4 regions of the Rossellomorea marisflavi genome follow, and region 1 is predicted to be linked to each of the others. Evidence: a T-box and tRNA genes for the amino acid it is inferred to sense, from the RefSeq annotation. Region 1 holds a T-box; the other regions hold tRNA genes.

Region 1 (7,154 bases):
CGATCCTAGGGGGGAGCGTCGGCAGTTACTTCGGCATGCGCATCCATCGCCATAAGACGAAGCATGTTGCGTTCAGGCTAGGCTTCCCATTGCTGGTCATCCTGCATGGGGGACTTTATATCTGGTTTGTCTTGTGAGTTCTGACAGGAGGGGGCGTCTCATAGGATAGAATAGCTCGTGAACATCATCAGAGGCATAGTAGGGGGTTTTGCATCATGGATGATCGTTTAGTCGCTGCATTTGCCGTCATGGAAGCGAGTGGTTTTATCGCCCCTTTCCTGTTCATTCTGTTCCACATCTTAAGGCAGTTCCTCTTCATCCCTGTCGCACTGGTCTGCATGGCGGGAGGTCTATTGTTCGGAAGTGTGTTCGGGACGATTTATTCCCTGATCGGGTTGACGCTCTTATCTGTTCTTTTCTTCTTTGTCATCAAAGGGGTTCCGACGTTTGCCGAAAGGCTCCTGAAGCTGAAGGAAAAGTGGTTCGGCCGGAATGCCGTATTGACGACCGGTCAGATCGCGGTGTTGAAGCTGATCCCGTTCGTCCACTATCAGCTCCTCAATCTGTGTCTCCTTGAGCGTCACAGGGAATTCAAACCTTTCCTCAGGGCGGCTTTCCTCTCGAACATTCCCCTGGCATTCTTTTATACGGTATTCGGTCAATACATCACCACGTTCTCCCCGCCGATCATCGTCATGATCATCCTGTCCCTGGCTGTCCTGTTTTATCTTCTCAGGGAAAAGGTGCGGGTCATTTCATGGAATGAATTCTTTCCGAGCAAATAAGAAAGGGGGCCGTCCTGGTGGACGCCCCCTTTGCTGTGCTACCGTTCTTTTTTCTTCAGGAGTTCATGTATGGGACTCTTCCAGTCGATCTTGGCGGCAGGATACCGCTCCTTGATTTCATTCTGGACGTAGTGGAAGTCTTCCGTGTTCAGCCCTTTCAGGGTCGCGATGTTCTCCGCCCATACGAAGATCGAGACCACCTCGAAGGAATGGTCGGTGGACCCCATATACTTTTCCCCTTCGAACAGGACCCCTTTGTAGGTGACATGAAAGTTCTTGTGCACATTTTCCTGATCATCCAGGAAATAAAACCTGCGCTGTTCCTTTGCCAGTTCAAGCTTTCTTTTCGGATTGAGGATATATTTCACACAGCGGTACAGAAGATAGATAATGAGCAATAAAAGGACCAGTCGGATCAGTAAAAACATGAAGATTACCTCCGTAGGCATATGGATTCTTCATGTACATACGGATGGATAAAAAAAAGGTTTCGTTTTATTTAAAATTCCTCTGAAAATTTGTCATACTAGATAGTGTAGAAAGGAAAGGTGAGCACAATGGATTGGAATCAGCTATTGAATATGCAGAATGAACTGGATCGGCACATCGAAAGTGAGCACGGACTTCAAGACGCCGACCTGGTCGATAAAAAAATCCTGGCCCTCCTCGTCGAACTCGGGGAATTGGCGAATGAAACGAGGTGCTTCAAGTTTTGGAGCAAGAAGGCCCCTTCCGAGCAAGAGGTCATCTTGGAAGAGTATGTAGACGGAATCCACTTCATCCTCTCCCTTGGAATCGACATCGGCATCCGTTCCATCGATGAGCCCGAGGTACTGGAAGAGGGGGATCCGACAGAGGAATTCCTCAAGGTGTACAGTGAAGTGAACCGATTCTCGGAGGAGCGCTCCATTGAGAACCTTCTCGCACTCTTCCAACAGTTTCTTCAGCTTGGACGGGTCCTCGGGTTCAAGTCGGAAGACATCTTTAAATCCTACCTGAAGAAGAATGAAGTGAATTATCAGCGTCAGCAAGAAGGGTATTAATGAATATTTTGATGAATCTGAAGCTTTCAAGTATAATAAAGGTGACTATTATTTAGGGGGGCGAAACAATGACGAAACTTGACGAAACGTTGACGATGCTCAAGGATTTGACCGATGCCAAGGGAGTACCGGGAAATGAACGCGAAGTGCGGAACGTGATGAAAACATACATAGAGCCATTTGCCGATGAAATCACTACGGATAACCTGGGAAGCCTGATTGCGAAGAAGACCGGTTTGGAGAACGGTCCGAAGATCATGGTGGCCGGTCATCTGGACGAAGTAGGCTTCATGGTGACCCAGATCGACGGCAGGGGCTTCCTGCGTTTTCAAACCGTCGGAGGCTGGTGGTCCCAGGTAATGCTTGCCCAGCGGGTGACCATCGTGACCGATAGCGGGGAAATCACGGGTGTGATCGGTTCAAAGCCACCTCATATCCTTCCTCCTGAAGCGCGTAAGAAGCCGGTTGACATCAAGGATATGTTCATCGATATCGGTGCTTCCAGCCGCGAAGAAGCAGCGGAATGGGGAGTCAAACCGGGAGATATGGTGGTTCCATACTTCGAGTTCACGGTGATGAACAATGAAAAGATGCTCCTTGCAAAAGCATGGGATAACCGCATCGGCTGTGCGATTGCCATCGATGTACTGAAAAACCTTAAGGATGCCGATCATCCGAATATCGTGTACGGTGTCGGAACGGTCCAAGAGGAAGTCGGACTCCGCGGTGCCCGCACATCTGCTGCGAAAATCCAGCCGGACATCGCCTTTGGTGTGGATGTCGGGATCGCCGGTGATACACCGGGAATCTCCGATAAGGAAGCATCAAGTAAAATGGGAGATGGCCCACAGATCATCCTATATGATGCGTCCATGGTTTCCCATAAAGGCCTGCGTGATGCCGTCACCAGAACGGCAGACGAACTGGGCATCCCGTATCAATACGATAGCATCGCCGGGGGAGGGACCGATTCAGGTTCGATCCATCTGACGGCGAACGGGGTACCGGCCCTGTCCATCACCATCGCCACCCGCTACATCCACAGTCATGCTGCCATGCTTCATCGTGATGACTACGAAAATGCGGTGAAACTCATCACGGAGGTCATCAAGAAGCTCGACCGTGAAACCGTCGATAAAATTACGTATGATTGATCAAAAAGAGGCGCCCGCGGGCGCCTCTTTTTGCATGCTAATGATCAGTGATTGAAATCGACCTTGTGGGAGTCGGTCAGATCTGCCCCGATCGTCTTGGTGATGATCCGGAAGGCATTATCATTATCTTCAGTCGTCTCTGAAGCGACACAGTCGGTCGGGATGGAAAGCTCATATTCTCTCATATATGCATCATTCGCCGTATACAGGACGCAGATATCCCCCGCGATCCCCGTCAGGATCAAGTGCTGGATATCCAGCTGGTGAAGGAGGATTTCAAGCTGTGTCCCGAAGAAACAGGAATGCTTCGGCTTGATGATGAAGTAATCATCTGTGTCGGGGTGAAGCCGCTCGATGACTTCTCTACCCTTCCCTTTTTTGCAGTGCTCGATGATATCGTTCATATTGTCCTGCCATAGACCATAATTATCGTTGACATAGATGATGGGGATACCCGCATCTTTCGCCTTTTTCTTCAGATCCCGGATCGGATCGACGACGTCAAGGGTATGGTCAAGCAGGTTTTCCCCTCCGTCGAAGTCGAACGTATTGATCATATCGATCACGAGGAGTGCTCTGTTATCTTTACCCATTTGGTTCCTTCCCCTTTCGAAGCTTTTAGCCTTTCTTTACCACTCACGATTTCACTCAAACGTCCACGGGATGGGGCTTTTGGAGTGAAATGAAAAACGCGCCTTCTGCATGAAGGCGCGCCATTCGTTTTAATGAGGCTGTTGAAGGGAATTCTCAAGCTTTTCAAGGACCATCTTCTGTTCGTTCGGATCAGCGTTCTGCCAGAAAACCTCGAGGAGTACACCCAGTCCTGGGAGCGTCTTCTCTTCGCCTCCCTGAATGGCGTCTACGATGGTATCTCTCAGTTCATCCTGTGAATTGCCCTGCACATTGTGTATGATCGCTTTGCGTAAGTTCAAGCTCATTATGCCCAGCTCCTTTATGGTTGATGAGGAATTCATTGTTATCGTCTCTCAAATCCCGTATATTATGTATGGAAGTTGAGGTATAATGGACATTTGAATAGAACGTTGAAGGAGCGGATACGATTGAAGTATATTCAATCCTCAAAAAACCCCATCGTGAAACAATGGAAGAAGCTGTTGACCAAAAAAGAACGGGATCTCACCCGTACCTATATCATCGAAGGATTCCATCTTGTAGAGGAAGCGTTGAAGCAGGATGGTGTCGTGCAGGAACTGGTCGTCGTGGAAGGAGTGGAGGTGCCTAGGATCTTTGAGGCCGAATCCATCACCACCGTATCAGCTGAGGTCGGAAGCCTTCTCGCCGATACGGAGACCACCCAAGGGATCTTTGCCATCTGCCGGCAGCAGGAACGGGAGGAAGACATAGTCGAAGCGAGTACCTTCCTTCTCCTGGACGGGCTCCAGGATCCCGGTAATATCGGGACCATCATCCGGACGGCTGATGCGGCAGGGATCGACATGGTCGTCCTCGGGAAGGGGACGGTGGATCCTTATAACCAAAAAGTCCTTCGCTCTGCCCAGGGCAGTCATTTCCACCTGCCGATCGTGCGGATGGATCTTGACGAGCTGATCCCGGAGCTGCAGGAGCGTGGGATCCCGGTTTATGGCACGGCCCTTGAGAACGGGGTGGAATACACAGGCGTCGAGCCTGCTGCATCATACGCCCTTATCATGGGGAACGAAGGAAACGGAATGTCCCCCCATACATTGAAGATGACGGATCAAAATCTCTACATCCCGATTTTCGGGCAGAGTGAATCATTGAATGTGGCTATTGCTGCAGGCATCCTCATGTATCATTTTAATCAGAAGACACCGAAAAGGGTTTGAATTCTCCCCGATAATTCACTATAATAGTTCTCATATACGAAAAACGTTGAAAGAGGAAAGTAGCATCTGGAATTCCTCCAGGGAGAGAGTGCCTCGACTGAAAGCACTCTTATGAAGGACAGCTGTGAAATTTCACCTCTCGAGTTGGCATCGGGACCATTGCCCAAGCAATGTAATGATGTACCGGCGTATGCCGTTATCCGAATGAAGTGAGTGGGCGAACGCTGCCTGCTTATAAGGGTGGTACCGCGATCAAACCTCGTCCCTTTCCGGGATGGGGTTTTTTTATTTGGTCAAAAAAGGACCGGTCCACTGAGACCGCAAGATAAAAAGGAGGATGTTCCATGGAGGAAACATTACGATCCCTTCAACAGGAAGCAATCGAAAAAGTAAATGAAGCACAGGATTTAAAAGCGCTGAATGATGTGCGCGTTGCCTATCTCGGCAAAAAAGGCCCCGTGACAGAAGCGCTGAAAGGCATGGGGAAACTCTCTGCAGAAGAGCGTCCGAAAATGGGTGCCCTCGCCAATGAGGTCCGCGGAGCCATCACCGAGACCATCGAAGCGAAGCAGGCCATCCTTGAGAAGGAAGCAGTGGAGAAGAAGCTCCAATCGGAAACAATCGACGTGACCCTCCCAGGACGCCCTGTGAAAAGCGGGAATCACCATCCCCTTACCATGATCGTCGAGGAAATCGAAGATCTGTTCATCGGTATGGGCTATACGATTGCCGAAGGTCCCGAAGTGGAGAAGGACTACTACAACTTCGAAGCGCTTAACCTGCCGAAAGGACACCCGGCCCGGGATATGCAGGATTCATTCTATATCTCGGAAGAAACGCTCCTCCGCACCCATACGTCCCCTGTACAGGCAAGGACGATGGAGATGGCAGATGGAAAAGGACCGATCAAGATCATCTGCCCTGGGAAAGTGTATCGCCGCGACACCGATGATGCGACCCATTCCCATCAGTTCACACAGATCGAAGGGCTTGTCGTCGATGAACACATCCGCATGAGTGACCTTAAAGGAACGTTGAATGTATTTGCCAAGAAGATGTTCGGGGAAGACCGGGAAATCCGACTACGTCCAAGCTTCTTCCCATTCACGGAGCCTTCCGTCGAAATGGATATCAGCTGTAAGATCTGTGGCGGTGAAGGATGTCGCGTATGTAAAGGGACCGGCTGGATCGAGATCCTCGGTGCTGGAATGGTCCATCCGAATGTACTGGAAATGGCCGGATTCGATTCAAGCAAGTACTCAGGGTTCGCCTTCGGGATGGGACCTGAACGGATTGCCATGCTGAAGTACGGAATCGATGATATCCGTCACTATTACACGAACGATACGCGTTTCCTCAAACAGTTCAGCGAGAAGGAATAAACGGGGGCGCATGACGCACCGGACAAATCGATAGGAGGTACAAGAATGTACGTTTCATATAAATGGCTGGAAAACTACGTGGACCTGTCAGGTGTCACACCTGAAGAACTTGCCGAAAAGATCACCCGCAGCGGGATCGAGGTAGAAGGAGTGGAGCGGATCGGGGACGGCATCAAGGGTGTCGTCGTCGGCCATGTCCTCACATGCGAACAGCATCCCGATGCGGATAAACTGAATATCTGCACCGTGGATGTCGGAGAAGAAGAACCCGTTCAGATCATTTGCGGGGCACCGAATGTCGCCAAAGGCCAAAAAGTGGCCGTTGCCAAGGTAGGCGCTGTCCTTCCCGGCAATTTCAAGATCAAGAAAGCGAAGCTCCGCGGAGAGGTTTCCCAAGGGATGATTTGTTCCCTTCAAGAGCTCGGCGTGGAAAGCAAGCTTGTCCCGAAGGAGCATGCTGACGGGATCTATGTATTCCCTGAAAGTGAAGAAGTCGGAGCCGATGCAGTGGAGCGCTTGAGCTTGGATGATTCCATCCTTGAACTCGGACTCACCCCGAACCGCTCGGATTGCTTGAGCATGCTTGGTGTTGCCTACGAAGTGGCAGCCATCCTTGACCGTGATGTGAAGCTTCCGGAACCCTCCGTAAGCGGGTCCGGCGAGAAAGCGTCAGACTACGTGTCTGTCCGCGTGGAAGCGAAAGATGACAATCCACTGTACGGAGCAATGATCATCAAGAACGTGAAGATCGGCCCATCACCAGCATGGATGCAGCACGCCCTCATGGCAGCGGGCATCCGACCGCATAATAATGTCGTCGACATCACGAACTACGTACTCCTTGAGTACGGTCAGCCACTTCATGCCTTCGACTATGACCGATTCGGATCAAAAGAAGTCGTCGTCCGCCGTGCGCATAATGGCGAGAAGATCGTGACACTCGATGATACGGAGCGCACAC
Region 2 (7,154 bases), 190 kb from region 1:
CCGCCGGTTTCGCCAGGCTCTTCGTCAATGAATTCAACCTGCTCCCTTTGCCTCCTGCCAACAACATTGCCACACATTTGCCGTTACCCATGCTAGCATCTCCCCTCATATGATTGGTTTTAAATAAACAGCTCCATAAGGCGGTATCGTCATTTCAATTGATCCCTCTTTCCCGTGATAGGCCCCTTTCGTGACAAGAAGGGGGTGGGGATTGATTTGATGTGAGCCTCCAAAGCGTTCTTCATCGCTGTTCAAGATCTCTTGATATGCTTTCACAAGGGGCACCCCCACCCTATAGTGGTGGTAGGCTTCCTTGCTGAAATTACAGATGATGATCAGATGCTCTCCCTCTGAATGCCGGATGAAAGAGAAGATCTGCTGATTGGCATTATTGACATCGATCCATTCAAAACCGTCACTCCGATGGTCCCACTGGTGAAGCGGTGTTGCACCTCTATATAGATGCAGCACTTCTTTGAAATATGAGTTGAATTTGTGATGAAAATCGTAACTCATCAAATGCCAGTCCAACTGCTCCAGGTCCTTCCATTCGGCAAAGGGAGCCAGTTCACTTCCCATGAACAGAAGCTTTTTACCTGGATGACCTGTCATGAACGCAAGGAGCAGCCGATACTGGGCAAACTTTTGCCAATGATCCCCCGGCATCTTATCCAGCAATGACCTCTTCCCATGGACCACCTCATCATGTGAGAAAGGCAGGATATAGTTTTCCGAAAACGCATAGAGGATGGAGAACGTGATGAGGGAATGAAGCCCTCTTCTTTCTTCCGGTGTCGCTTCCATGTAGGTGAGCACATCATTCATCCAGCCCATGTTCCACTTATAGCTGAAGCCAAGCCCCCCGTAGTGAACCGGAGAGGTGACCTGGGGCCAATCGGTGGAATCCTCCGCCATCATCAGAAAGGCAGGGTCAAACTCAAACACGGATGTGTTCAACCGTTTAAGGAATTCCAGTGCCCCCTCATTCGCAGCCGACTCCCCCTGATTCGCCCAGTAAATGATGTTCGCAACGGCGTCGACCCTGAAGCCGTCGATGTGGTACTTCTCCATCCAGAAACGGGCATTGGATAGGAGAAAGCTCCTTACTTCTCCTTTTGCGAGGTCGAAGTTGACCGTACCCCATGTATGATTCTCACGGTCACTATCCCTGGCATATTCATAGGCGAAGGATCCGTCGAATTGATACAGTCCATGGGCATCCTTGCAAAAATGACCGGGTACCCAATCCATGATGACGCCTATTTGATGAGCATGGCATTCATTCACAAACGCCATGAACTCATGGGGTGAACCATATCTGCTTGTGGGAGCATAATAGCCTGTCCCCTGATAGCCCCACGAACGATCGAATGGATGCTCGGTCACCGGCAGGATTTCAATATGGGTGAAGCCGTGTTCCTTCACATGCGGAATCAGTTCATCCGCGAGCTCTGAATAGGTAAGAAAACTGCCATCCCTCTTCTTTTTCCATGTTCCCAAATGGACTTCATATATGAACATTGGTTGATCAAATCGATTATGTTTCTCTTTCACCTTCATCCAATCGCGATCGCTCCACTTAAACCCTTCAAGGTCGTACACCACACTTGCAGTTCGCGGTCTGACTTCAGAGGAGAATCCATATGGATCAGCTTTCATCCTACGTTCTCCTGAAGCAGTCACAATCTCATATTTATACGTTGAGCCGGTCAAGTCTTCATCAACCCGGATCATCCATACACCTTCCTGATTGATCCTCTTAAGCTCAAATCCCCTTCCGTTCCAGTTATTGAAAGAACCAACCACTGAAATCGATCTTGCCTCGGGAGCCCAAACGCAAAAATCAGTTGAAATGCCTGCTTTCACATGGCACCCCATAAAACGATAGGCATGCTGCATATTCCCTTCATGAAACAAAAAAACGTCATAATCTGTTAGGGACAACGTGTCCATATCCTCACCTACCATCATCAATCTCCTTACTTATTTCTTTCATCATATAAGAATTCCTTCATTTCATCATCTCCCATTTGCGACAATATTTGTTAGCTCACCACGAAAAACACCATAAAAAGGATGAAACCCTCGAATGACAAGGTTTTCATCCCATTTATATCCTTTTATTTGTCGTTATTTGTCGAAATATTTTAAAAATTTTAAACACATTACAAGTTGAAAACAAGTCAGATATAGAAATCAATGCCAATCCATGCAAAAAAAAAGATGTGTCGAAGATTGCCTCGACACATCTTTTTCGTATTATGACCCATACGGGATTCGAACCCGTGTTACCGCCGTGAAAGGGCGGTGTCTTAACCGCTTGACCAATGGGCCGCTTTATGGCGGAGAAGGAGGGATTTGAACCCTCGCGCCGGTTGCCCGACCTACACCCTTAGCAGGGGCGCCTCTTCAGCCACTTGAGTACTTCCCCATATTGGCTCCGCAGGCAAGACTCGAACTTGCGACCGATCGGTTAACAGCCGATAGCTCTACCACTGAGCTACTGCGGAACAATGAAAAATGGTGGGCCTAAGTGGACTCGAACCACCGACCTCACGCTTATCAGGCGTGCGCTCTAACCAGCTGAGCTATAGGCCCACAAATAAAAATGGAGCGGGTGATGGGAATCGAACCCACGACATCAGCTTGGAAGGCTGAGGTTTTACCATTAAACTACACCCGCAAAAAAAATGGGGCGACTGATGGGAATCGAACCCACGAATGCCGGAACCACAATCCGGTGCGTTAACCACTTCGCCACAACCGCCACAATCATATGGTGGCTCAGGACAGAATCGAACTGCCGACACATGGATTTTCAGTCCATTGCTCTACCAACTGAGCTACTGAGCCGCATCTAAATAAAATATAAATGGCGGTCCGGACGGGACTCGAACCCGCGACCTCCTGCGTGACAGGCAGGCATTCTAACCAACTGAACTACCGGACCAACTTTTTTTCGCGCTAGCGAAAATTAAGATCAATGTACTGCGATAGCAAAATAGCTATCAATAGTATTCGCGCTAGCGAAAGTAAAGATCATTACTTATGTATTGCAGTCACTACATCCCGATCCTAACGGATCAAGATGGTATTGCGGGGACAGGATTTGAACCTGCGACCTTCGGGTTATGAGCCCGACGAGCTACCGAACTGCTCCACCCCGCGACGATAAAAGATGAAAAATATGGAGGAGGAAGGGGGATTCGAACCCCCGCGGGCTTTGACACCCCTGTCGGTTTTCAAGACCGATCCCTTCAGCCGGACTTGGGTATTCCTCCGTATGGTGAGAACTATGGTGGACCTTGTAGGACTCGAACCTACGACCGGACGGTTATGAGCCGTCTGCTCTAACCAACTGAGCTAAAGGTCCCTAGTGGTAGCGGCGGAGGGGATCGAACCCCCGACCTCACGGGTATGAACCGTACGCTCTAGCCAGCTGAGCTACACCGCCTCGTAAAACGAGTATTTCCTGGTTCTCTAACATTATAAATGGTGGAGCCTAGCGGGATCGAACCGCTGACCTCCTGCGTGCAAAGCAGGCGCTCTCCCAGCTGAGCTAAGGCCCCAAAGAAAGTGGTCGGGAAGACAGGATTCGAACCTGCGACCCCTTGGTCCCAAACCAAGTGCTCTACCAAGCTGAGCTACTTCCCGATCATGGCGCGCCCGAGAGGAGTCGAACCCCTAACCTTTTGATCCGTAGTCAAACGCTCTATCCAATTGAGCTACGGGCGCATATATGAAATTCACTGGTGCCGAGGACCGGAATCGAACCGGTACGGTAGTCACCTACCGCAGGATTTTAAGTCCTGTGCGTCTGCCAGTTCCGCCACCCCGGCTAGGGCAATTATGGAGCGGAAGACGGGATTCGAACCCGCGACCCCCACCTTGGCAAGGTGGTGTTCTACCACTGAACTACTTCCGCATATGGTGCGGGTGAAGGGACTTGAACCCCCACGCCTTGCGGCGCCAGATCCTAAGTCTGGTGCGTCTGCCAATTCCGCCACACCCGCATGATATAAATGGTGAGCCATGAAGGATTCGAACCTTCGACCCTCTGATTAAAAGTCAGATGCTCTACCAACTGAGCTAATGGCTCGTGCTGCTTTTCTATAATGGACAAATACCCATAAGAAAATACAAAAGAACATAAAAAAGTGGTGCCGGCAAGAGGACTTGAACCCCCAACCTACTGATTACAAGTCAGTTGCTCTACCAGTTGAGCTACACCGGCAAGGTGTATGGTGTATTCTTTTTGCTTTGCCTTAGCTACATTGCAAAGGTTAAAGCTTCTTTATGGTACGTTATTTTCACTTCGCTAACGCTTCGTGAAAAAACTATGGTGGAGGATGACGGGATCGAACCGCCGACCCTCTGCTTGTAAGGCAGATGCTCTCCCAGCTGAGCTAATCCTCCGTATGTACCGCCTGGCGACGTCCTACTCTCACAGGGGGAGATCCCCCAACTACCATCGGCGCTGAAGAGCTTAACTTCCGTGTTCGGCATGGGAACGGGTGTGACCTCTTCGCCAATGTCACCAGACAGGTATTCCATTGAAAGAATTGTTCTTTCAAAACTAGATAAAGGGTTGATAGTCAATCATTACCGGCGTATCGTCCAGTCCGGGAGACGCGAAGCGCCTCCTTCGTCTTACTTTGGTTAAGTCCTCGATCGATTAGTATCAGTCAGCTCCATGTGTCGCCACACTTCCACCTCTGACCTATCTACCTGATCATCTTTCAGGGATCTTACTCACATAAAGTGATGGGAAATCTCATCTCGAGGGGGGCTTCATGCTTAGATGCTTTCAGCACTTATCCCTTCCGCACATAGCTACCCAGCGATGCCTTTGGCAAGACAACTGGTACACCAGCGGTGCGTCCATCCCGGTCCTCTCGTACTAAGGACAGCTCCTCTCAAATTTCCTGCGCCCACGACGGATAGGGACCGAACTGTCTCACGACGTTCTGAACCCAGCTCGCGTACCGCTTTAATGGGCGAACAGCCCAACCCTTGGGACCGACTACAGCCCCAGGATGCGATGAGCCGACATCGAGGTGCCAAACCTCCCCGTCGATGTGGACTCTTGGGGGAGATAAGCCTGTTATCCCCGGGGTAGCTTTTATCCGTTGAGCGATGGCCCTTCCATGCGGAACCACCGGATCACTAAGCCCGACTTTCGTCCCTGCTCGACTTGTAGGTCTCGCAGTCAAGCTCCCTTGTGCCTTTACACTCTGCGAATGATTTCCAACCATTCTGAGGGAACCTTTGGGCGCCTCCGTTACTCTTTAGGAGGCGACCGCCCCAGTCAAACTGCCCACCTGACACTGTCTCCCACCCCGATAAGGGGCGCGGGTTAGAATGTCAACACAGCCAGGGTAGTATCCCACCGACGCCTCCACCGAAGCTAGCGCTCCGGCTTCCAAGGCTCCTACCTATCCTGTACAAGCTGTGCCAAAATTCAATATCAGGCTACAGTAAAGCTCCACGGGGTCTTTCCGTCCTGTCGCGGGTAACCTGCATCTTCACAGGTACTATAATTTCACCGAGTCTCTCGTTGAGACAGTGCCCAGATCGTTACGCCTTTCGTGCGGGTCGGAACTTACCCGACAAGGAATTTCGCTACCTTAGGACCGTTATAGTTACGGCCGCCGTTTACTGGGGCTTCGATTCGCACCTTCGCTTGCGCTAAGCACTCCTCTTAACCTTCCAGCACCGGGCAGGCGTCAGCCCCTATACTTCGCCTTACGGCTTCGCAGAGACCTGTGTTTTTGCTAAACAGTCGCCTGGGCCTATTCACTGCGGCTCTCTCGGGCTTGCACCCTACCAGAGCACCCCTTCTCCCGAAGTTACGGGGTCATTTTGCCGAGTTCCTTAACGAGAGTTCTCTCGCTCACCTTAGGATTCTCTCCTCGCCTACCTGTGTCGGTTTGCGGTACGGGCACCATCTTCCTCGCTAGAGGCTTTTCTTGGCAGTGTGGAATCAGGAACTTCGCTACTATAATTCGCTCGCTATCACAGCTCAGCCTTCACGATGATGGGATTTGCCTCATCATCAGCCTAACTGCTTAGACGCACATATCCAGCAGTGCGCTTACCCTATCCTCCTGCGTCCCCCCATTGCTCAAATGGAAGAAAGGTGGTACAGGAATATCAACCTGTTGTCCATCGTCTACGCCTATCGGCCTCGACTTAGGTCCCGACTAACCCTGAGCGGACGAGCCTTCCTCAGGAAACCTTAGGCATTCGGTGGATGGGATTCTCACCCATCTTTCGCTACTCATACCGGCATTCTCACTTCTAAGCACTCCACCAGTCCTTACGGTCTAGCTTCGCAGTCCTTAGAACGCTCTCCTACCACTGACACCAAACGGTGTCAATCCACAGCTTCGGTGATACGTTTAGCCCCGGTACATTTTCGGCGCAGAGTCACTCGACCAGTGAGCTATTACGCACTCTTTAAATGGTGGCTGCTTCTAAGCCAACATCCTGGTTGTCTAAGCAACTCCACATCCTTTTCCACTTAACGTATACTTTGGGACCTTAGCTGGTGGTCTGGGCTGTTTCCCTTTCGACTACGGATCTTATCACTCGCAGTCTGACTCCCATGGATAAGTCTTTGGCATTCGGAGTTTGTCTGAATTCGGTAACCCGATGAGGGCCCCTAGTCCAAACAGTGCTCTACCTCCAAGACTCTTACAACATGAGGCTAGCCCTAAAGCTATTTCGGAGAGAACCAGCTATCTCCAGGTTCGATTGGAATTTCTCCGCTACCCACACCTCATCCCCGCACTTTTCAACGTGCGTGGGTTCGGACCTCCATCCAGTGTTACCTGGACTTCATCCTGGACATGGGTAGATCACCTGGTTTCGGGTCTACGACCACATACTCATTCGCCCTATTCAGACTCGCTTTCGCTGCGGCTCCGTCTTCTCAACTTAACCTTGCATGGGATCGTAACTCGCCGGTTCATTCTACAAAAGGCACGCCATCACCCGTTAACGGGCTCTGACTACTTGTAGGCACACGGTTTCAGGTTCTATTTCACTCCCCTTCCGGGGTGCTTTTCACCTTTCCCTCACGGTACTGGTTCACTATCGGTCACTAGGGAGTATTTAGCCTTGGGAGATGGTCCTCCCAGCTTCCGACGGGA
Region 3 (7,154 bases), 720 kb from region 1:
TTCAGCATCGGTAGAAAAGCAGGCACCATCAAAGCCAAGGAAGCCGTGGACCACGCTGCAGAAAATCATGACTGCGAGCATCCTCGTCCTGATTGCAGCAGGAACAGCCGGCCATTTCTACGTGAAGGCAGCCCACTCACCGGATAAATTAGTCGATGGGTTCACAGTAGCAGTAAAAGATAAAAACGTGAAGAAGGCAAAGGAAGTATTCGATCTCCAGGACATTAAACAGGATACGGGCGATAAAGAAGTGAAGAAGTATCTTGCCTATCTTCAGGGAGACCTCCCGGATCTTGTGAATCAACTCGAAGGACAGGCTGCTTCCATTAAAGAAGGGACTTCAGCTGCAGCGAAGATCACCGATGAGCAAGGAAATGAACTTTTCCATTTTACCAAGGGTAAGAAATTCCTTGGCATTTATGATACATACACTCTTAAAGTCATCCCATTCCATGTGGTGACGGATGCCAACCTGGACGCATATACCGTTGCCTTGAAAGGCCAGGAAAACGAAGCAAAGGATAAGCAGGCAGAGCTTACCGGGCTTTTACCCGGTGAATCGAAGCTTTCTGCTTCATTGAAGACCCCGTACTCGACGTTTAAGGAAGAAGAGGAGCTGGACTTCACCGATGCAACGGAAAACCAGCTCGATCTGACCATCGATTTCTCAGGGAAATACGTCTTCCTTGATGAATATGACAGTGAAGAGGTGTCTGCACTCCTCATCAATGGGAAGAAGATGAAAGATCAGGTGAAATATGAGACGCCGATCGGACCGTTCCCGACGGACGGTTCAGTAGAAATCGTCGCCGAGCATACGGTCAAGGATAAGACATATACGTCCGATGCTATCAAAGTGACGAATCTTTCTTCTGACTATCTGTACTTTGAGTATCCTGAACTCATCAAGGAGCAGGATGCTGCATGGTACAGCCCATGGGACGAGGAAGAAGAGGAGCCTGATGTGGATGCCGAACTGACGGAGTTCATAGAAGACTACACCTATGCAATCGTAGAAGCCAGGAACACCGGGGACTTCTCCGGTGCCGCAGCATACCATGACCCAGACGGTGAAGCATACGGACAGGCTGAACAGTACGCAGCGGACCTGTTTAAGGCCGGTACAAAAGAAGATGTCATCGATGTGACCGTCGGTGATATTGAAGAAGACGGCGATGCCTACATTGTTCACCTCGAAGACACTTTCAGCATCACGAAATCCGACGGCAGTGAGAATGAGAGTACGTTTGATACGATCTACAAAGTGATATCGACTGAAGATGGCTATCAGGTCAATAAGCTGATCGATACGGACGAACAATAGATATGAAATGCATGAAGAAGATGATTCCCATCCAAGAGGGGATCATCTTTTTTTATGAATCGATCCTCTATCTACCATATTGATAGAAACGATGTGTCGGACTGAACGGGATTTTAGAAAAAGACCACTATCAGTGAGGGAAATCACGTTATAAAAGGAGTGCTGCCGGGGGAACGGCCGCTCACAGGGACGTTTGACGGAAGCTATTCCACCTTTAAAGAAAAACAAGATCTTTCCTTCAATGAAGCCTGTGAAAATGAACTTGAGGTGAGCATTGATTTTGGAGCGGGATATGTCTATGTCGATGAGTACGATGAAATCAGCGTGCTACTCATTAATGGAAAGAAGCAAGAAAAGCTTCCACATGATACGCCACTCGGCCCATTTGCGACCGATGGTTCTGTCACAGCTACAGGGGAGTTCGAGTATAAAGGAAAAACCTATAAGTCTGTCCCGCAGAAGATTCAAACGTCCGGACCTAATTTCCTAACGTTTCAGTATCCCGAGCTTGATGACATTCGCGAAGCAGAGGAAGAAGCTTTCGAACAGGAAGCTATAGAGGCTCTGGAAGCAGAAGAAACGGAGGGAAATATCCGCACCTTTATAGAAGATTATACGTATGAGAGCGCACATGCGAGGAACGAGGGGGATTTTTGGCTAGTCGAGTACATGCATCATCCCGATGGAGAAGCTTACGCAGAGTCCAGGGATTTTATTGAGTATCTTTATGAAAATGATATAAAGGAGGAAGTCATTGATTTTAAGGTTATTAGTATAGAAGAAGACGGTAGCGATTACCTCGTCACCACACAGGAGACCTTCGATATCTACGATTCGTCTGGAGATGTGTCCCGTAAAAGCTACAAGACAACGTATGGATCACAGATTCTGCCGGCGTCCTGCAGGTATGGGAGCTGATCGAGACCAATGAAATCTAAGGGGACTGCCCGGTGAAGGCGGGGCAGTATGGTTGCCACATTAAACTTTACATCATTCAAACCCGTCCTTAGCATAATCTTTACATTCCTTTGATAAACTAAAGGCAACAAGATTAACCAACCAGGAGGGATCGCGATGCTTCGTACATTTTTAAGGGAATGGCATAAGTTCTGGTTCTTCACCTTCAATTACCGTCTGGATACGACCCACGACAGCAGTTTGTTGAATAAATATCAGGAAAAATCCAGATATCACGGAGACAAACTTGTACAGCTCTTGTAGCTGTCTTTTTTATTTTTAGAAAACCACCACATTTATATTGTGGAAACACTCCTATATGTGGTATCTTAATCTTCTAGCAGTCAACCGGCTGAAAAAAAACGAACTCGTTCGGTGAAATATTTTTGAAAAGAAGTTGACTTCTGCGAAATAAGATGATATAGTAATTCTTGTCCTTAAGAGACGCATACATAACGGCCCATTGGTCAAGCGGTTAAGACACCGCCCTTTCACGGCGGTAACACGGGTTCGAATCCCGTATGGGTCACCATTTGGAGGATTAGCTCAGCTGGGAGAGCATCTGCCTTACAAGCAGAGGGTCGGCGGTTCGATCCCGTCATCCTCCACCATAGTTTTTTCACGAAGCGCAAGCGGAGTGACAATAACTTACCATTAAGTTCTTAACCTTTGCGCAGATGTTAAGGCAAAGCGAAAAGAACGATTATACACCATGCCGGTGTAGCTCAACTGGTAGAGCAACTGACTTGTAATCAGTAGGTTGGGGGTTCAAGTCCTCTTGCCGGCACCACTTTTGTTCGATTGGTTTGGACAAAGCAAGCAGAACGAGCCATTAGCTCAGTTGGTAGAGCATCTGACTTTTAATCAGAGGGTCGAAGGTTCGAATCCTTCATGGCTCACCATTTGTATCATGCGGGTGTGGCGGAATTGGCAGACGCACCAGACTTAGGATCTGGCGCCGCAAGGCGTGGGGGTTCAAGTCCCTTCACCCGCACCATATGCGGAAGTAGTTCAGTGGTAGAACACCACCTTGCCAAGGTGGGGGTCGCGGGTTCGAATCCCGTCTTCCGCTCCATTATTGTTGCCTCGCCGCATTGGCGGACCGACAGAAGCACAGGTTTACAATCCTTCATTGGATTCACTTGATGCAGGATAATAAATACGTGCGCCCGTAGCTCAATTGGATAGAGCGTTTGACTACGGATCAAAAGGTTAGGGGTTCGACTCCTCTCGGGCGCGCCATTATATCGGGAAGTAGCTCAGCTTGGTAGAGCACTTGGTTTGGGACCAAGGGGTCGCAGGTTCGAATCCTGTCTTCCCGACCACTTTCTTTGGGGCCTTAGCTCAGCTGGGAGAGCGCCTGCTTTGCACGCAGGAGGTCAGCGGTTCGATCCCGCTAGGCTCCACCAACGATCCTTTGATCGAACATATAGGTTATTCATCATGGCGGTGTAGCTCAGCTGGCTAGAGCGTACGGTTCATACCCGTGAGGTCGGGGGTTCGATCCCCTCCGCCGCTATTTACATACGGTTATGCTTTGGACCCTTAGCTCAGTTGGTTAGAGCAGACGGCTCATAACCGTCCGGTCGCAGGTTCGAGTCCTGCAGGGTCCATTTATACATACGGAGGAATACCCAAGTCCGGCTGAAGGGATCGGTCTTGAAAACCGACAGGGGTGTCAAAGCCCGCGGGGGTTCGAATCCCCCTTCCTCCTCCATATTTCCTTTCATCTTTTATCGTCGCGGGGTGGAGCAGTTCGGTAGCTCGTCGGGCTCATAACCCGAAGGTCGCAGGTTCAAATCCTGTCCCCGCAATACCATGTTGATCCGAGAGGATCGGGATGTAGTGACAATGATAGCTTTGCTATCGCAGCACATTGATGTTTATTTCGCTAATGCGAATACTAATGATAGCTATTTTGCTATCGCAAAAAGCTTTGGTCCGGTAGTTCAGTTGGTTAGAATGCCTGCCTGTCACGCAGGAGGTCGCGGGTTCGAGTCCCGTCCGGACCGCCATTTATCTTTTTTATATGTAACAAAGACCTTTTATGGCTCAGTAGCTCAGTTGGTAGAGCAATGGACTGAAAATCCATGTGTCGGCGGTTCGATTCCGTCCTGAGCCACCATTGATGGAGGGGTAGCGAAGTGGCTAAACGCGGCGGACTGTAAATCCGCTCCTTCGGGTTCGGCAGTTCGAATCTGCCCCCCTCCACCATTTGTTTTCTTGAACTAGGTTCAAGTATAGAACGATCTATATAGGGGCATAGTTTAACGGTAGAACGAAGGTCTCCAAAACCTTTGGTGTGGGTTCGATTCCTACTGCCCCTGCCAAAAAAACACATGGCGATTGTGGCGAAGTGGTTAACGCACCGGATTGTGGTTCCGGCATTCGTGGGTTCGATTCCCATCAGTCGCCCCATATTATTGGGCTATAGCCAAGCGGTAAGGCATCGCACTTTGACTGCGACATGCGTTGGTTCGAATCCAGCTAGCCCAGCCAATAAGGCGGTATAGCCAAGTGGTAAGGCAGAGGTCTGCAAAACCTTCACCACCGGTTCAAATCCGGTTACCGCCTCCAATTTTATTTTTTTTCAGCACCTGCCGGTGTGGCGGAATAGGCAGACGCGCACGACTCAAAATCGTGTTCCGTAAGGAGTGCCGGTTCGACCCCGGCCACCGGTACCATTTTCAATTTAACATGCGGGTGTAGTTTAATGGTAAAACCTCAGCCTTCCAAGCTGATGTCGTGGGTTCGATTCCCATCACCCGCTCCAATTTATTTTCATGCGGGCCTATAGCTCAGCTGGTTAGAGCGCACGCCTGATAAGCGTGAGGTCGGTGGTTCGAGTCCACTTAGGCCCACCATCTACCATTCCGCAGTAGCTCAGTGGTAGAGCTATCGGCTGTTAACCGATCGGTCGCAAGTTCGAATCTTGCCTGCGGAGCCATTTCTTTTTAAAATTTTTTGAAAAAGTTTGAAAAAGAAGTTGACTTCTGCGAAGTTAATTGGTAAGCTGGTAATTGTTGCTGAGGCAATGTCGTCAAAAACTTTTTAAAATAAAGTATTGACAACAAACATCGATTACTGTAATATAGTAAGGGTCGCTTCGAGAGAAGCACTTGATATTTGAACCTTGAAAACTGAACAAAACAAGACAAACACGTCAACGTTAATTCTAGATTTATTTTTAAAAGAGCTATTCAAACTTTTTATGGAGAGTTTGATCCTGGCTCAGGACGAACGCTGGCGGCGTGCCTAATACATGCAAGTCGAGCGGATCGATGGGAGCTTGCTCCCTGAGATCAGCGGCGGACGGGTGAGTAACACGTGGGTAACCTGCCTGTAAGACTGGGATAACTCCGGGAAACCGGGGCTAATACCGGATAACACCTACCCCCGCATGGGGGAAGGTTGAAAGGTGGCTTCGGCTATCACTTACAGATGGACCCGCGGCGCATTAGCTAGTTGGTGAGGTAATGGCTCACCAAGGCGACGATGCGTAGCCGACCTGAGAGGGTGATCGGCCACACTGGGACTGAGACACGGCCCAGACTCCTACGGGAGGCAGCAGTAGGGAATCTTCCGCAATGGACGAAAGTCTGACGGAGCAACGCCGCGTGAGTGAAGAAGGTTTTCGGATCGTAAAACTCTGTTGTTAGGGAAGAACAAGTGCCGTTCGAATAGGGCGGCGCCTTGACGGTACCTAACCAGAAAGCCACGGCTAACTACGTGCCAGCAGCCGCGGTAATACGTAGGTGGCAAGCGTTGTCCGGAATTATTGGGCGTAAAGCGCGCGCAGGTGGTTTCTTAAGTCTGATGTGAAAGCCCACGGCTCAACCGTGGAGGGTCATTGGAAACTGGGGAACTTGAGTGCAGAAGAGGAAAGTGGAATTCCAAGTGTAGCGGTGAAATGCGTAGATATTTGGAGGAACACCAGTGGCGAAGGCGACTTTCTGGTCTGTAACTGACACTGAGGCGCGAAAGCGTGGGGAGCAAACAGGATTAGATACCCTGGTAGTCCACGCCGTAAACGATGAGTGCTAAGTGTTAGAGGGTTTCCGCCCTTTAGTGCTGCAGCTAACGCATTAAGCACTCCGCCTGGGGAGTACGGTCGCAAGACTGAAACTCAAAGGAATTGACGGGGGCCCGCACAAGCGGTGGAGCATGTGGTTTAATTCGAAGCAACGCGAAGAACCTTACCAGGTCTTGACATCCTCTGACAACCCTAGAGATAGGGCTTTCCCCTTCGGGGGACAGAGTGACAGGTGGTGCATGGTTGTCGTCAGCTCGTGTCGTGAGATGTTGGGTTAAGTCCCGCAACGAGCGCAACCCTTGATCTTAGTTGCCAGCATTCAGTTGGGCACTCTAAGATGACTGCCGGTGACAAACCGGAGGAAGGTGGGGATGACGTCAAATCATCATGCCCCTTATGACCTGGGCTACACACGTGCTACAATGGACGGTACAAAGGGCTGCAAGACCGCGAGGTTTAGCCAATCCCATAAAACCGTTCTCAGTTCGGATTGTAGGCTGCAACTCGCCTACATGAAGCTGGAATCGCTAGTAATCGCGGATCAGCATGCCGCGGTGAATACGTTCCCGGGCCTTGTACACACCGCCCGTCACACCACGAGAGTTTGTAACACCCGAAGTCGGTGAGGTAACCTTTTGGAGCCAGCCGCCTAAGGTGGGACAGATGATTGGGGTGAAGTCGTAACAAGGTAGCCGTATCGGAAGGTGCGGCTGGATCACCTCCTTTCTAAGGAAGATTTACTAAAACGTTTGACGACGTCGAAGTTTTGTTCAGTTTTGATGGTTTAAATCCATCTTCTATATTGTTCTTTGAAAACTAGATAAAGTTTTATTGATAGTC
Region 4 (7,154 bases), 1.6 Mb from region 1:
GATGAGGGGAACAATGATCCTTGTCAACAGCGTCCAGTTCGATGCACCATCAATTTTTGCTGCTTCCAACAAAGATGTATCGACACCTTGCAGGGCTGCTACATATATGACCATCATATAACCGCTGATCTGCCAAGCGAAGACGATGACGATGCCCCAGAAAGCGGTCTTCTCATCTCCAAGCCAAGGCATCTTGAACAGAGAAAGGTCGGTTGCATTTCCCAACGAAGCAAACCCTTTTACAAAGATGAACTGCCAGATGAATCCAAGCAGCAGGCCTCCGATGACATTCGGCAAGAAGAATACGGTCCTCAGGATATTCCTCGTCTTCAAGGCGGCATTCAAGAGAAGGGCAAACCCGAACCCGATCACATTGCTGATCACCACTGCGGCAAACATGAACTTCGTTGTGAACATAAAGGATTGGAAGAACACCTGATCATCGGTGAATATCCGGATATAATTATCGAATCCAACCCACTCCACAGCTGAACTGACCCCGTTCCAAGATGTAAATGAATAATACAGTCCCATCAAGAATGGGATGATCTGAATAACCAGGAAGAACACTAGTGCCGGACCCACGAAGGCACTATAGGTCAATATGTTCTTCCATTTAAGTCCTTTTTTAGGAACAGGCTTCAGCTGTGCTTCTGGCCTGACCGGTCCCGTCTCTATCTTTGGTTCCATCTCTTCTCCCCCTTCGGTCGCGCTTTTTTTCATTATAATGTAAACGCTTACTTTTTATAGTCAACTGAGTTGACATGGATGGGGCACGATATTGACCTCTTTAGGGATCAAAAAAAAGACCCCCGCCTGAGTAAAGCGGGAGTGAGTTATATCTATTATTCACGGTCTAGGGGGAAGTCTCCCATCAATCGGTGGAGCCAGGAGATGCTGAGCTGGAACCACTGTGAGAAATCATCGTCTACCATTGAACGCTGTCCAGCCGATGACAAAGGCTTCCCTAGGGAAAGTCCGTGTACACCATGCTGAAAAATATGAGATTCAAAGGGGACGCCAGCACGGGTGAGGGCCCTTATGAATTCCACCGTATGTTCAACTGGTACAATCCGGTCTTCAAAAGTTGAAAACAAAAAGCTAGGAGGTGTGTTCCCATCAACTTTCTCTTCGAGGGATGGCACCGGGAATGCCAGCACATCCTCAAGGTTTGAAAGAATACAAGGATACCCAAGGATCAGGGCTCTCGGTCTGTAGGTACCCATGGTACCCAGCGAAGCGGCCAGATGCCCCCCAGCGGAAAAGCCGACTACCGCGATACGCTCAGGATCCACTCCTAATTCAGAGGCATGATTCCTGATATAAGCTAAAGCTTCCTCAGCATCCCTGAATGAATCTTCAAACCTCTTGGCTTCTCCTACCGAATAACGTAGGGTGAATGCATGATAGCCTTCTGACAAGTATGCCATGGCTACAGGCTCTGCCTCCCGGTCGGATGTATAGTAATACCCTCCTCCCGGCAGGATCAGAACGGCAGGACGGGTGGTAATGTTTTTCATACGCTTGGTTGTATCCAATAAATAAGCTGTAAGCGTCGATTGCGGGTTGCTGCTCAACTGGATAGATTGAATGTTCATGCGTTTTCCCCCTAATGATCTATACGTTATGTCCAGTATATAAGGAGACGGATGGGGTTTCCAGATATTCTCTCCTGCAATACAAAAAAAGACTTCCAACAAATCTGTTGGAAGTCTGAATATGTAAGATGGAGCGGGTGATGGGAATCGAACCCACGACATCAGCTTGGAAGGCTGAGGTTTTACCATTAAACTACACCCGCTTATGGTACCGGTGGCCGGGGTCGAACCGGCACTCCTTACGGAACACGATTTTGAGTCGTGCGCGTCTGCCTATTCCGCCACACCGGCAAGCGTCTAAAAACAATATGGAGGCGGCAACCGGATTTGAACCGGTGATAGAGGTTTTGCAGACCTCTGCCTTACCACTTGGCTATGCCGCCATTTTTCTATGGAGCGGAAGACGGGATTCGAACCCGCGACCCCCACCTTGGCAAGGTGGTGTTCTACCACTGAACTACTTCCGCACTACTGGGCTAGCTGGATTCGAACCAACGCATGTCGCAGTCAAAGTGCGATGCCTTACCGCTTGGCTATAGCCCACTGTTAGTATATGACACACAGAGAAAAATGTGACAAAAATATGGGGCGACTGATGGGAATCGAACCCACGAATGCCGGAACCACAATCCGGTGCGTTAACCACTTCGCCACAATCGCCATGGCAGGGGCAGCAGGAATCGAACCCGCACCAAAGGTTTTGGAGACCTTCGTTCTACCGTTAAACTATGCCCCTGTACTAAATGGTGGAGGGGGGCAGATTCGAACTGCCGAACCCGAAGGAGCGGATTTACAGTCCGCCGCGTTTAGCCACTTCGCTACCCCTCCAGCTAAAAAAATCAGTGGTGCCGGCAAGAGGACTTGAACCCCCAACCTACTGATTACAAGTCAGTTGCTCTACCAGTTGAGCTACACCGGCACAAAAAAATGGTGGCTCAGGACGGAATCGAACCGCCGACACATGGATTTTCAGTCCATTGCTCTACCAACTGAGCTACTGAGCCATTGCATATTTTTATTAAAAATGAAAAATGGCGGTCCGGACGGGACTCGAACCCGCGACCTCCTGCGTGACAGGCAGGCATTCTAACCAACTGAACTACCGGACCAACTTTTTTTCGCATTAGCGAAAATAAAGATCAATGTTCTTTTAATAGCAAATATGCTATCAATGTCACTACATCCCAATCCTCTCGGATCAAAACGGTATTGCGGGGACAGGATTTGAACCTGCGACCTTCGGGTTATGAGCCCGACGAGCTACCGAACTGCTCCACCCCACGACGATAAAAGTTTGATTCCATTCTTTAACCTGTTAAGTTCAAGAACGCATGGAACGTTTTTTTCACTACGCTTCGCTTCGTGAAAAAACAATGGTGGAGGATGACGGGATCGAACCGCCGACCCTCTGCTTGTAAGGCAGATGCTCTCCCAGCTGAGCTAATCCTCCACTGATTCTTTCTGTTTGAAAATGGTGACCCGTACGGGATTCGAACCCGTGTTACCGCCGTGAAAGGGCGGTGTCTTAACCGCTTGACCAACGGGCCTTATATGGCGGAGAGCAAGGGATTTGAACCCTTGAGACAGCTATAAACCGCCTACACGATTTCCAATCGTGCTCCTTCGGCCACTCGGACAGCTCTCCATATAATGGCTCCACAGGCAGGACTCGAACCTGCGACCGATCGGTTAACAGCCGATAGCTCTACCACTGAGCTACTGTGGAATGTACCGCCTGGCGACGTCCTACTCTCGCAGGGGGAGATCCCCCAACTACCATCGGCGCTGAAGAGCTTAACTTCCGTGTTCGGCATGGGAACGGGTGTGACCTCTTCGCCAATGTCACCAGACTATGTGCGTCCTTCAAAAGGACAAGTATTATTATACCGCATCTTCGCGGTAATTTCAAGGTTTTTTTTATACTTTATGTATACTTATTCCCTGAAAACTAGATAAAGGGTTGATAGTCAATCATTACCGGCGTATCGTCCAGTCCGGGAGACGCGAAGCGCCTCCTTCGTCTTACTTTGGTTAAGTCCTCGATCGATTAGTATCAGTCAGCTCCATGTGTCGCCACACTTCCACCTCTGACCTATCTACCTGATCATCTTTCAGGGATCTTACTCACATAAAGTGATGGGAAATCTCATCTCGAGGGGGGCTTCATGCTTAGATGCTTTCAGCACTTATCCCTTCCGCACATAGCTACCCAGCGATGCCTTTGGCAAGACAACTGGTACACCAGCGGTGCGTCCATCCCGGTCCTCTCGTACTAAGGACAGCTCCTCTCAAATTTCCTGCGCCCACGACGGATAGGGACCGAACTGTCTCACGACGTTCTGAACCCAGCTCGCGTACCGCTTTAATGGGCGAACAGCCCAACCCTTGGGACCGACTACAGCCCCAGGATGCGATGAGCCGACATCGAGGTGCCAAACCTCCCCGTCGATGTGGACTCTTGGGGGAGATAAGCCTGTTATCCCCGGGGTAGCTTTTATCCGTTGAGCGATGGCCCTTCCATGCGGAACCACCGGATCACTAAGCCCGACTTTCGTCCCTGCTCGACTTGTAGGTCTCGCAGTCAAGCTCCCTTGTGCCTTTACACTCTGCGAATGATTTCCAACCATTCTGAGGGAACCTTTGGGCGCCTCCGTTACTCTTTAGGAGGCGACCGCCCCAGTCAAACTGCCCACCTGACACTGTCTCCCACCCCGATAAGGGGCGCGGGTTAGAATGTCAACACAGCCAGGGTAGTATCCCACCGACGCCTCCACCGAAGCTAGCGCTCCGGCTTCCAAGGCTCCTACCTATCCTGTACAAGCTGTGCCAAAATTCAATATCAGGCTACAGTAAAGCTCCACGGGGTCTTTCCGTCCTGTCGCGGGTAACCTGCATCTTCACAGGTACTATAATTTCACCGAGTCTCTCGTTGAGACAGTGCCCAGATCGTTACGCCTTTCGTGCGGGTCGGAACTTACCCGACAAGGAATTTCGCTACCTTAGGACCGTTATAGTTACGGCCGCCGTTTACTGGGGCTTCGATTCGCACCTTCGCTTGCGCTAAGCACTCCTCTTAACCTTCCAGCACCGGGCAGGCGTCAGCCCCTATACTTCGCCTTACGGCTTCGCAGAGACCTGTGTTTTTGCTAAACAGTCGCCTGGGCCTATTCACTGCGGCTCTCTCGGGCTTGCACCCTACCAGAGCACCCCTTCTCCCGAAGTTACGGGGTCATTTTGCCGAGTTCCTTAACGAGAGTTCTCTCGCTCACCTTAGGATTCTCTCCTCGCCTACCTGTGTCGGTTTGCGGTACGGGCACCATCTTCCTCGCTAGAGGCTTTTCTTGGCAGTGTGGAATCAGGAACTTCGCTACTATAATTCGCTCGCTATCACAGCTCAGCCTTCACGATGATGGGATTTGCCTCATCATCAGCCTAACTGCTTAGACGCACATATCCAGCAGTGCGCTTACCCTATCCTCCTGCGTCCCCCCATTGCTCAAATGGAAGAAAGGTGGTACAGGAATATCAACCTGTTGTCCATCGTCTACGCCTATCGGCCTCGACTTAGGTCCCGACTAACCCTGAGCGGACGAGCCTTCCTCAGGAAACCTTAGGCATTCGGTGGATGGGATTCTCACCCATCTTTCGCTACTCATACCGGCATTCTCACTTCTAAGCACTCCACCAGTCCTTACGGTCTAGCTTCGCAGTCCTTAGAACGCTCTCCTACCACTGACACCAAACGGTGTCAATCCACAGCTTCGGTGATACGTTTAGCCCCGGTACATTTTCGGCGCAGAGTCACTCGACCAGTGAGCTATTACGCACTCTTTAAATGGTGGCTGCTTCTAAGCCAACATCCTGGTTGTCTAAGCAACTCCACATCCTTTTCCACTTAACGTATACTTTGGGACCTTAGCTGGTGGTCTGGGCTGTTTCCCTTTCGACTACGGATCTTATCACTCGCAGTCTGACTCCCATGGATAAGTCTTTGGCATTCGGAGTTTGTCTGAATTCGGTAACCCGATGAGGGCCCCTAGTCCAAACAGTGCTCTACCTCCAAGACTCTTACAACATGAGGCTAGCCCTAAAGCTATTTCGGAGAGAACCAGCTATCTCCAGGTTCGATTGGAATTTCTCCGCTACCCACACCTCATCCCCGCACTTTTCAACGTGCGTGGGTTCGGACCTCCATCCAGTGTTACCTGGACTTCATCCTGGACATGGGTAGATCACCTGGTTTCGGGTCTACGACCACATACTCATTCGCCCTATTCAGACTCGCTTTCGCTGCGGCTCCGTCTTCTCAACTTAACCTTGCATGGGATCGTAACTCGCCGGTTCATTCTACAAAAGGCACGCCATCACCCGTTAACGGGCTCTGACTACTTGTAGGCACACGGTTTCAGGTTCTATTTCACTCCCCTTCCGGGGTGCTTTTCACCTTTCCCTCACGGTACTGGTTCACTATCGGTCACTAGGGAGTATTTAGCCTTGGGAGATGGTCCTCCCAGCTTCCGACGGGATTTCACGTGTCCCGCCGTACTCAGGATCCACTCAAGAGGGAACGAAGTTTCGACTACAGGGTTGTTACCTTCTTTGACGAGCCTTTCCAGACTTCTTCGTCTACCCCGTTCCTTTGTAACTCCGTATAGAGTGTCCTACAACCCCAAGAGGCAAGCCTCTTGGTTTGGGCTAATCCCGTTTCGCTCGCCGCTACTCAGGGAATCGCATTTGCTTTCTCTTCCTCCAGGTACTTAGATGTTTCAGTTCCCTGGGTCTGCCTTCCATGCTCTATGTATTCAAGCAAGGATACTGTTCCATTACGAACAGTGGGTTCCCCCATTCGGAAATCTTCGGATCAGCTCACTTACAGCTCCCCGAAGCATATCGGTGTTAGTCCCGTCCTTCGTCGGCTCCTAGTGCCAAGGCATCCACCGTGCGCCCTTATTAACTTAACCGAATTGGTTAAAAACCTAAAATGGCGATACTCGGTAATTTCTTGACTATCAATAAAACTTTATCTAGTTTTCAAAGAACAATATAATGATGGAAGTTTCTTTTACTCCGCTTGCGCTTCGTAAAAAAACCAATTAAACCATCAAAACTGAACAAAACTTCGACGTCGTCAAACGTTTTAGTAAATCTTCCTTAGAAAGGAGGTGATCCAGCCGCACCTTCCGATACGGCTACCTTGTTACGACTTCACCCCAATCATCTGTCCCACCTTAGGCGGCTGGCTCCAAAAGGTTACCTCACCGACTTCGGGTGTTACAAACTCTCGTGGTGTGACGGGCGGTGTGTACAAGGCCCGGGAACGTATTCACCGCGGCATGCTGATCCGCGATTACTAGCGATTCCAGCTTCATGTAGGCGAGTTGCAGCCTACAATCCGAACTGAGAACGGTTTTATGGGATTGGCTAAACCTCGCGGTCTTGCAGCCCTTTGTACCGTCCATTGTAGCACGTGTGTAGCCCAGGTCATAAGGGGCATGATGATTTGACGTCATCCCCACCTTCCTCCGGTTTGTCACCGGCAGTCATCTTAGAGTGCCC

The links. A T-box is a leader RNA that pairs with one kind of tRNA and senses whether it is charged. The one in region 1 lies ahead of pheS (phenylalanine--tRNA ligase subunit alpha), so its partner is inferred to be a tRNA-Phe.
Region 2: it encodes a tRNA-Phe, which carries the amino acid that the T-box ahead of pheS (phenylalanine--tRNA ligase subunit alpha) is inferred to sense. The anticodon was not compared.
Region 3: it encodes a tRNA-Phe, which carries the amino acid that the T-box ahead of pheS (phenylalanine--tRNA ligase subunit alpha) is inferred to sense. The anticodon was not compared.
Region 4: it encodes a tRNA-Phe, which carries the amino acid that the T-box ahead of pheS (phenylalanine--tRNA ligase subunit alpha) is inferred to sense. The anticodon was not compared.

The regions. Positions count from the first base shown of each region.
Region 1 is NZ_CP081870.1:2,998,236-3,005,389, reverse strand. It holds gene K6T23_RS15740 (DUF1294 domain-containing protein) at 1-137, shown strand, start outside; gene K6T23_RS15735 (TVP38/TMEM64 family protein) at 216-785, shown strand; gene K6T23_RS15730 (sigma-w pathway protein ysdB) at 824-1,213, opposite strand; gene K6T23_RS15725 (dUTP diphosphatase) at 1,343-1,828, shown strand; gene K6T23_RS15720 (M42 family metallopeptidase) at 1,897-2,982, shown strand; gene K6T23_RS15715 (cysteine hydrolase family protein) at 3,027-3,575, opposite strand; gene sspI (small acid-soluble spore protein SspI) at 3,705-3,920, opposite strand; gene K6T23_RS15705 (TrmH family RNA methyltransferase) at 4,044-4,811, shown strand; T-box leader at 4,849-5,081, shown strand; gene pheS (phenylalanine--tRNA ligase subunit alpha) at 5,156-6,193, shown strand; gene pheT (phenylalanine--tRNA ligase subunit beta) at 6,239-7,154, shown strand, end outside.
Region 2 is NZ_CP081870.1:3,193,156-3,200,309, forward strand. It holds gene K6T23_RS16640 (glucose-1-phosphate adenylyltransferase) at 1-91, opposite strand, end outside; gene glgB (1,4-alpha-glucan branching enzyme) at 106-1,953, opposite strand; tRNA gene K6T23_RS16650 (tRNA-Glu) at 2,263-2,334, opposite strand; tRNA gene K6T23_RS16655 (tRNA-Ser) at 2,341-2,431, opposite strand; tRNA gene K6T23_RS16660 (tRNA-Asn) at 2,436-2,510, opposite strand; tRNA gene K6T23_RS16665 (tRNA-Ile) at 2,522-2,598, opposite strand; tRNA gene K6T23_RS16670 (tRNA-Gly) at 2,610-2,683, opposite strand; tRNA gene K6T23_RS16675 (tRNA-His) at 2,692-2,767, opposite strand; tRNA gene K6T23_RS16680 (tRNA-Phe) at 2,778-2,853, opposite strand; tRNA gene K6T23_RS16685 (tRNA-Asp) at 2,874-2,950, opposite strand; tRNA gene K6T23_RS16690 (tRNA-Met) at 3,095-3,168, opposite strand; tRNA gene K6T23_RS16695 (tRNA-Ser) at 3,189-3,281, opposite strand; tRNA gene K6T23_RS16700 (tRNA-Ile) at 3,297-3,373, opposite strand; tRNA gene K6T23_RS16705 (tRNA-Met) at 3,378-3,454, opposite strand; tRNA gene K6T23_RS16710 (tRNA-Ala) at 3,494-3,569, opposite strand; tRNA gene K6T23_RS16715 (tRNA-Pro) at 3,578-3,654, opposite strand; tRNA gene K6T23_RS16720 (tRNA-Arg) at 3,659-3,735, opposite strand; tRNA gene K6T23_RS16725 (tRNA-Leu) at 3,751-3,839, opposite strand; tRNA gene K6T23_RS16730 (tRNA-Gly) at 3,851-3,925, opposite strand; tRNA gene K6T23_RS16735 (tRNA-Leu) at 3,929-4,013, opposite strand; tRNA gene K6T23_RS16740 (tRNA-Lys) at 4,024-4,099, opposite strand; tRNA gene K6T23_RS16745 (tRNA-Thr) at 4,159-4,234, opposite strand; tRNA gene K6T23_RS16750 (tRNA-Val) at 4,341-4,416, opposite strand; rRNA gene rrf (5S ribosomal RNA) at 4,426-4,542, opposite strand; rRNA gene K6T23_RS16760 (23S ribosomal RNA) at 4,656-7,154, opposite strand, start outside.
Region 3 is NZ_CP081870.1:3,718,132-3,725,285, reverse strand. It holds gene K6T23_RS19430 (TcaA NTF2-like domain-containing protein) at 1-1,324, shown strand, start outside; gene K6T23_RS19425 (TcaA NTF2-like domain-containing protein) at 1,484-2,242, shown strand; gene K6T23_RS19420 (hypothetical protein) at 2,399-2,545, shown strand; tRNA gene K6T23_RS19415 (tRNA-Glu) at 2,739-2,813, shown strand; tRNA gene K6T23_RS19410 (tRNA-Val) at 2,817-2,892, shown strand; tRNA gene K6T23_RS19405 (tRNA-Thr) at 2,996-3,071, shown strand; tRNA gene K6T23_RS19400 (tRNA-Lys) at 3,108-3,183, shown strand; tRNA gene K6T23_RS19395 (tRNA-Leu) at 3,194-3,278, shown strand; tRNA gene K6T23_RS19390 (tRNA-Gly) at 3,282-3,356, shown strand; tRNA gene K6T23_RS19385 (tRNA-Arg) at 3,447-3,523, shown strand; tRNA gene K6T23_RS19380 (tRNA-Pro) at 3,530-3,606, shown strand; tRNA gene K6T23_RS19375 (tRNA-Ala) at 3,615-3,690, shown strand; tRNA gene K6T23_RS19370 (tRNA-Met) at 3,727-3,800, shown strand; tRNA gene K6T23_RS19365 (tRNA-Ile) at 3,821-3,894, shown strand; tRNA gene K6T23_RS19360 (tRNA-Ser) at 3,906-3,998, shown strand; tRNA gene K6T23_RS19355 (tRNA-Met) at 4,022-4,095, shown strand; tRNA gene K6T23_RS19350 (tRNA-Asp) at 4,220-4,296, shown strand; tRNA gene K6T23_RS19345 (tRNA-Phe) at 4,331-4,406, shown strand; tRNA gene K6T23_RS19340 (tRNA-Tyr) at 4,412-4,495, shown strand; tRNA gene K6T23_RS19335 (tRNA-Trp) at 4,538-4,611, shown strand; tRNA gene K6T23_RS19330 (tRNA-His) at 4,624-4,699, shown strand; tRNA gene K6T23_RS19325 (tRNA-Gln) at 4,706-4,780, shown strand; tRNA gene K6T23_RS19320 (tRNA-Cys) at 4,785-4,858, shown strand; tRNA gene K6T23_RS19315 (tRNA-Leu) at 4,881-4,965, shown strand; tRNA gene K6T23_RS19310 (tRNA-Gly) at 4,981-5,054, shown strand; tRNA gene K6T23_RS19305 (tRNA-Ile) at 5,069-5,145, shown strand; tRNA gene K6T23_RS19300 (tRNA-Asn) at 5,154-5,228, shown strand; rRNA gene K6T23_RS19295 (16S ribosomal RNA) at 5,490-7,040, shown strand.
Region 4 is NZ_CP081870.1:1,387,845-1,394,998, reverse strand. It holds gene K6T23_RS07485 (carbohydrate ABC transporter permease) at 1-690, opposite strand, end outside; gene K6T23_RS07480 (alpha/beta hydrolase) at 846-1,598, opposite strand; tRNA gene K6T23_RS07475 (tRNA-Gly) at 1,728-1,801, opposite strand; tRNA gene K6T23_RS07470 (tRNA-Leu) at 1,805-1,889, opposite strand; tRNA gene K6T23_RS07465 (tRNA-Cys) at 1,908-1,981, opposite strand; tRNA gene K6T23_RS07460 (tRNA-Gly) at 1,991-2,065, opposite strand; tRNA gene K6T23_RS07455 (tRNA-Gln) at 2,070-2,141, opposite strand; tRNA gene K6T23_RS07450 (tRNA-His) at 2,183-2,258, opposite strand; tRNA gene K6T23_RS07445 (tRNA-Trp) at 2,261-2,334, opposite strand; tRNA gene K6T23_RS07440 (tRNA-Tyr) at 2,343-2,426, opposite strand; tRNA gene K6T23_RS07435 (tRNA-Thr) at 2,442-2,517, opposite strand; tRNA gene K6T23_RS07430 (tRNA-Phe) at 2,527-2,602, opposite strand; tRNA gene K6T23_RS07425 (tRNA-Asp) at 2,631-2,707, opposite strand; tRNA gene K6T23_RS07420 (tRNA-Met) at 2,808-2,881, opposite strand; tRNA gene K6T23_RS07415 (tRNA-Val) at 2,973-3,048, opposite strand; tRNA gene K6T23_RS07410 (tRNA-Glu) at 3,071-3,145, opposite strand; tRNA gene K6T23_RS07405 (tRNA-Ser) at 3,151-3,243, opposite strand; tRNA gene K6T23_RS07400 (tRNA-Asn) at 3,250-3,324, opposite strand; rRNA gene rrf (5S ribosomal RNA) at 3,332-3,448, opposite strand; rRNA gene K6T23_RS07390 (23S ribosomal RNA) at 3,626-6,559, opposite strand; rRNA gene K6T23_RS07385 (16S ribosomal RNA) at 6,754-7,154, opposite strand, start outside.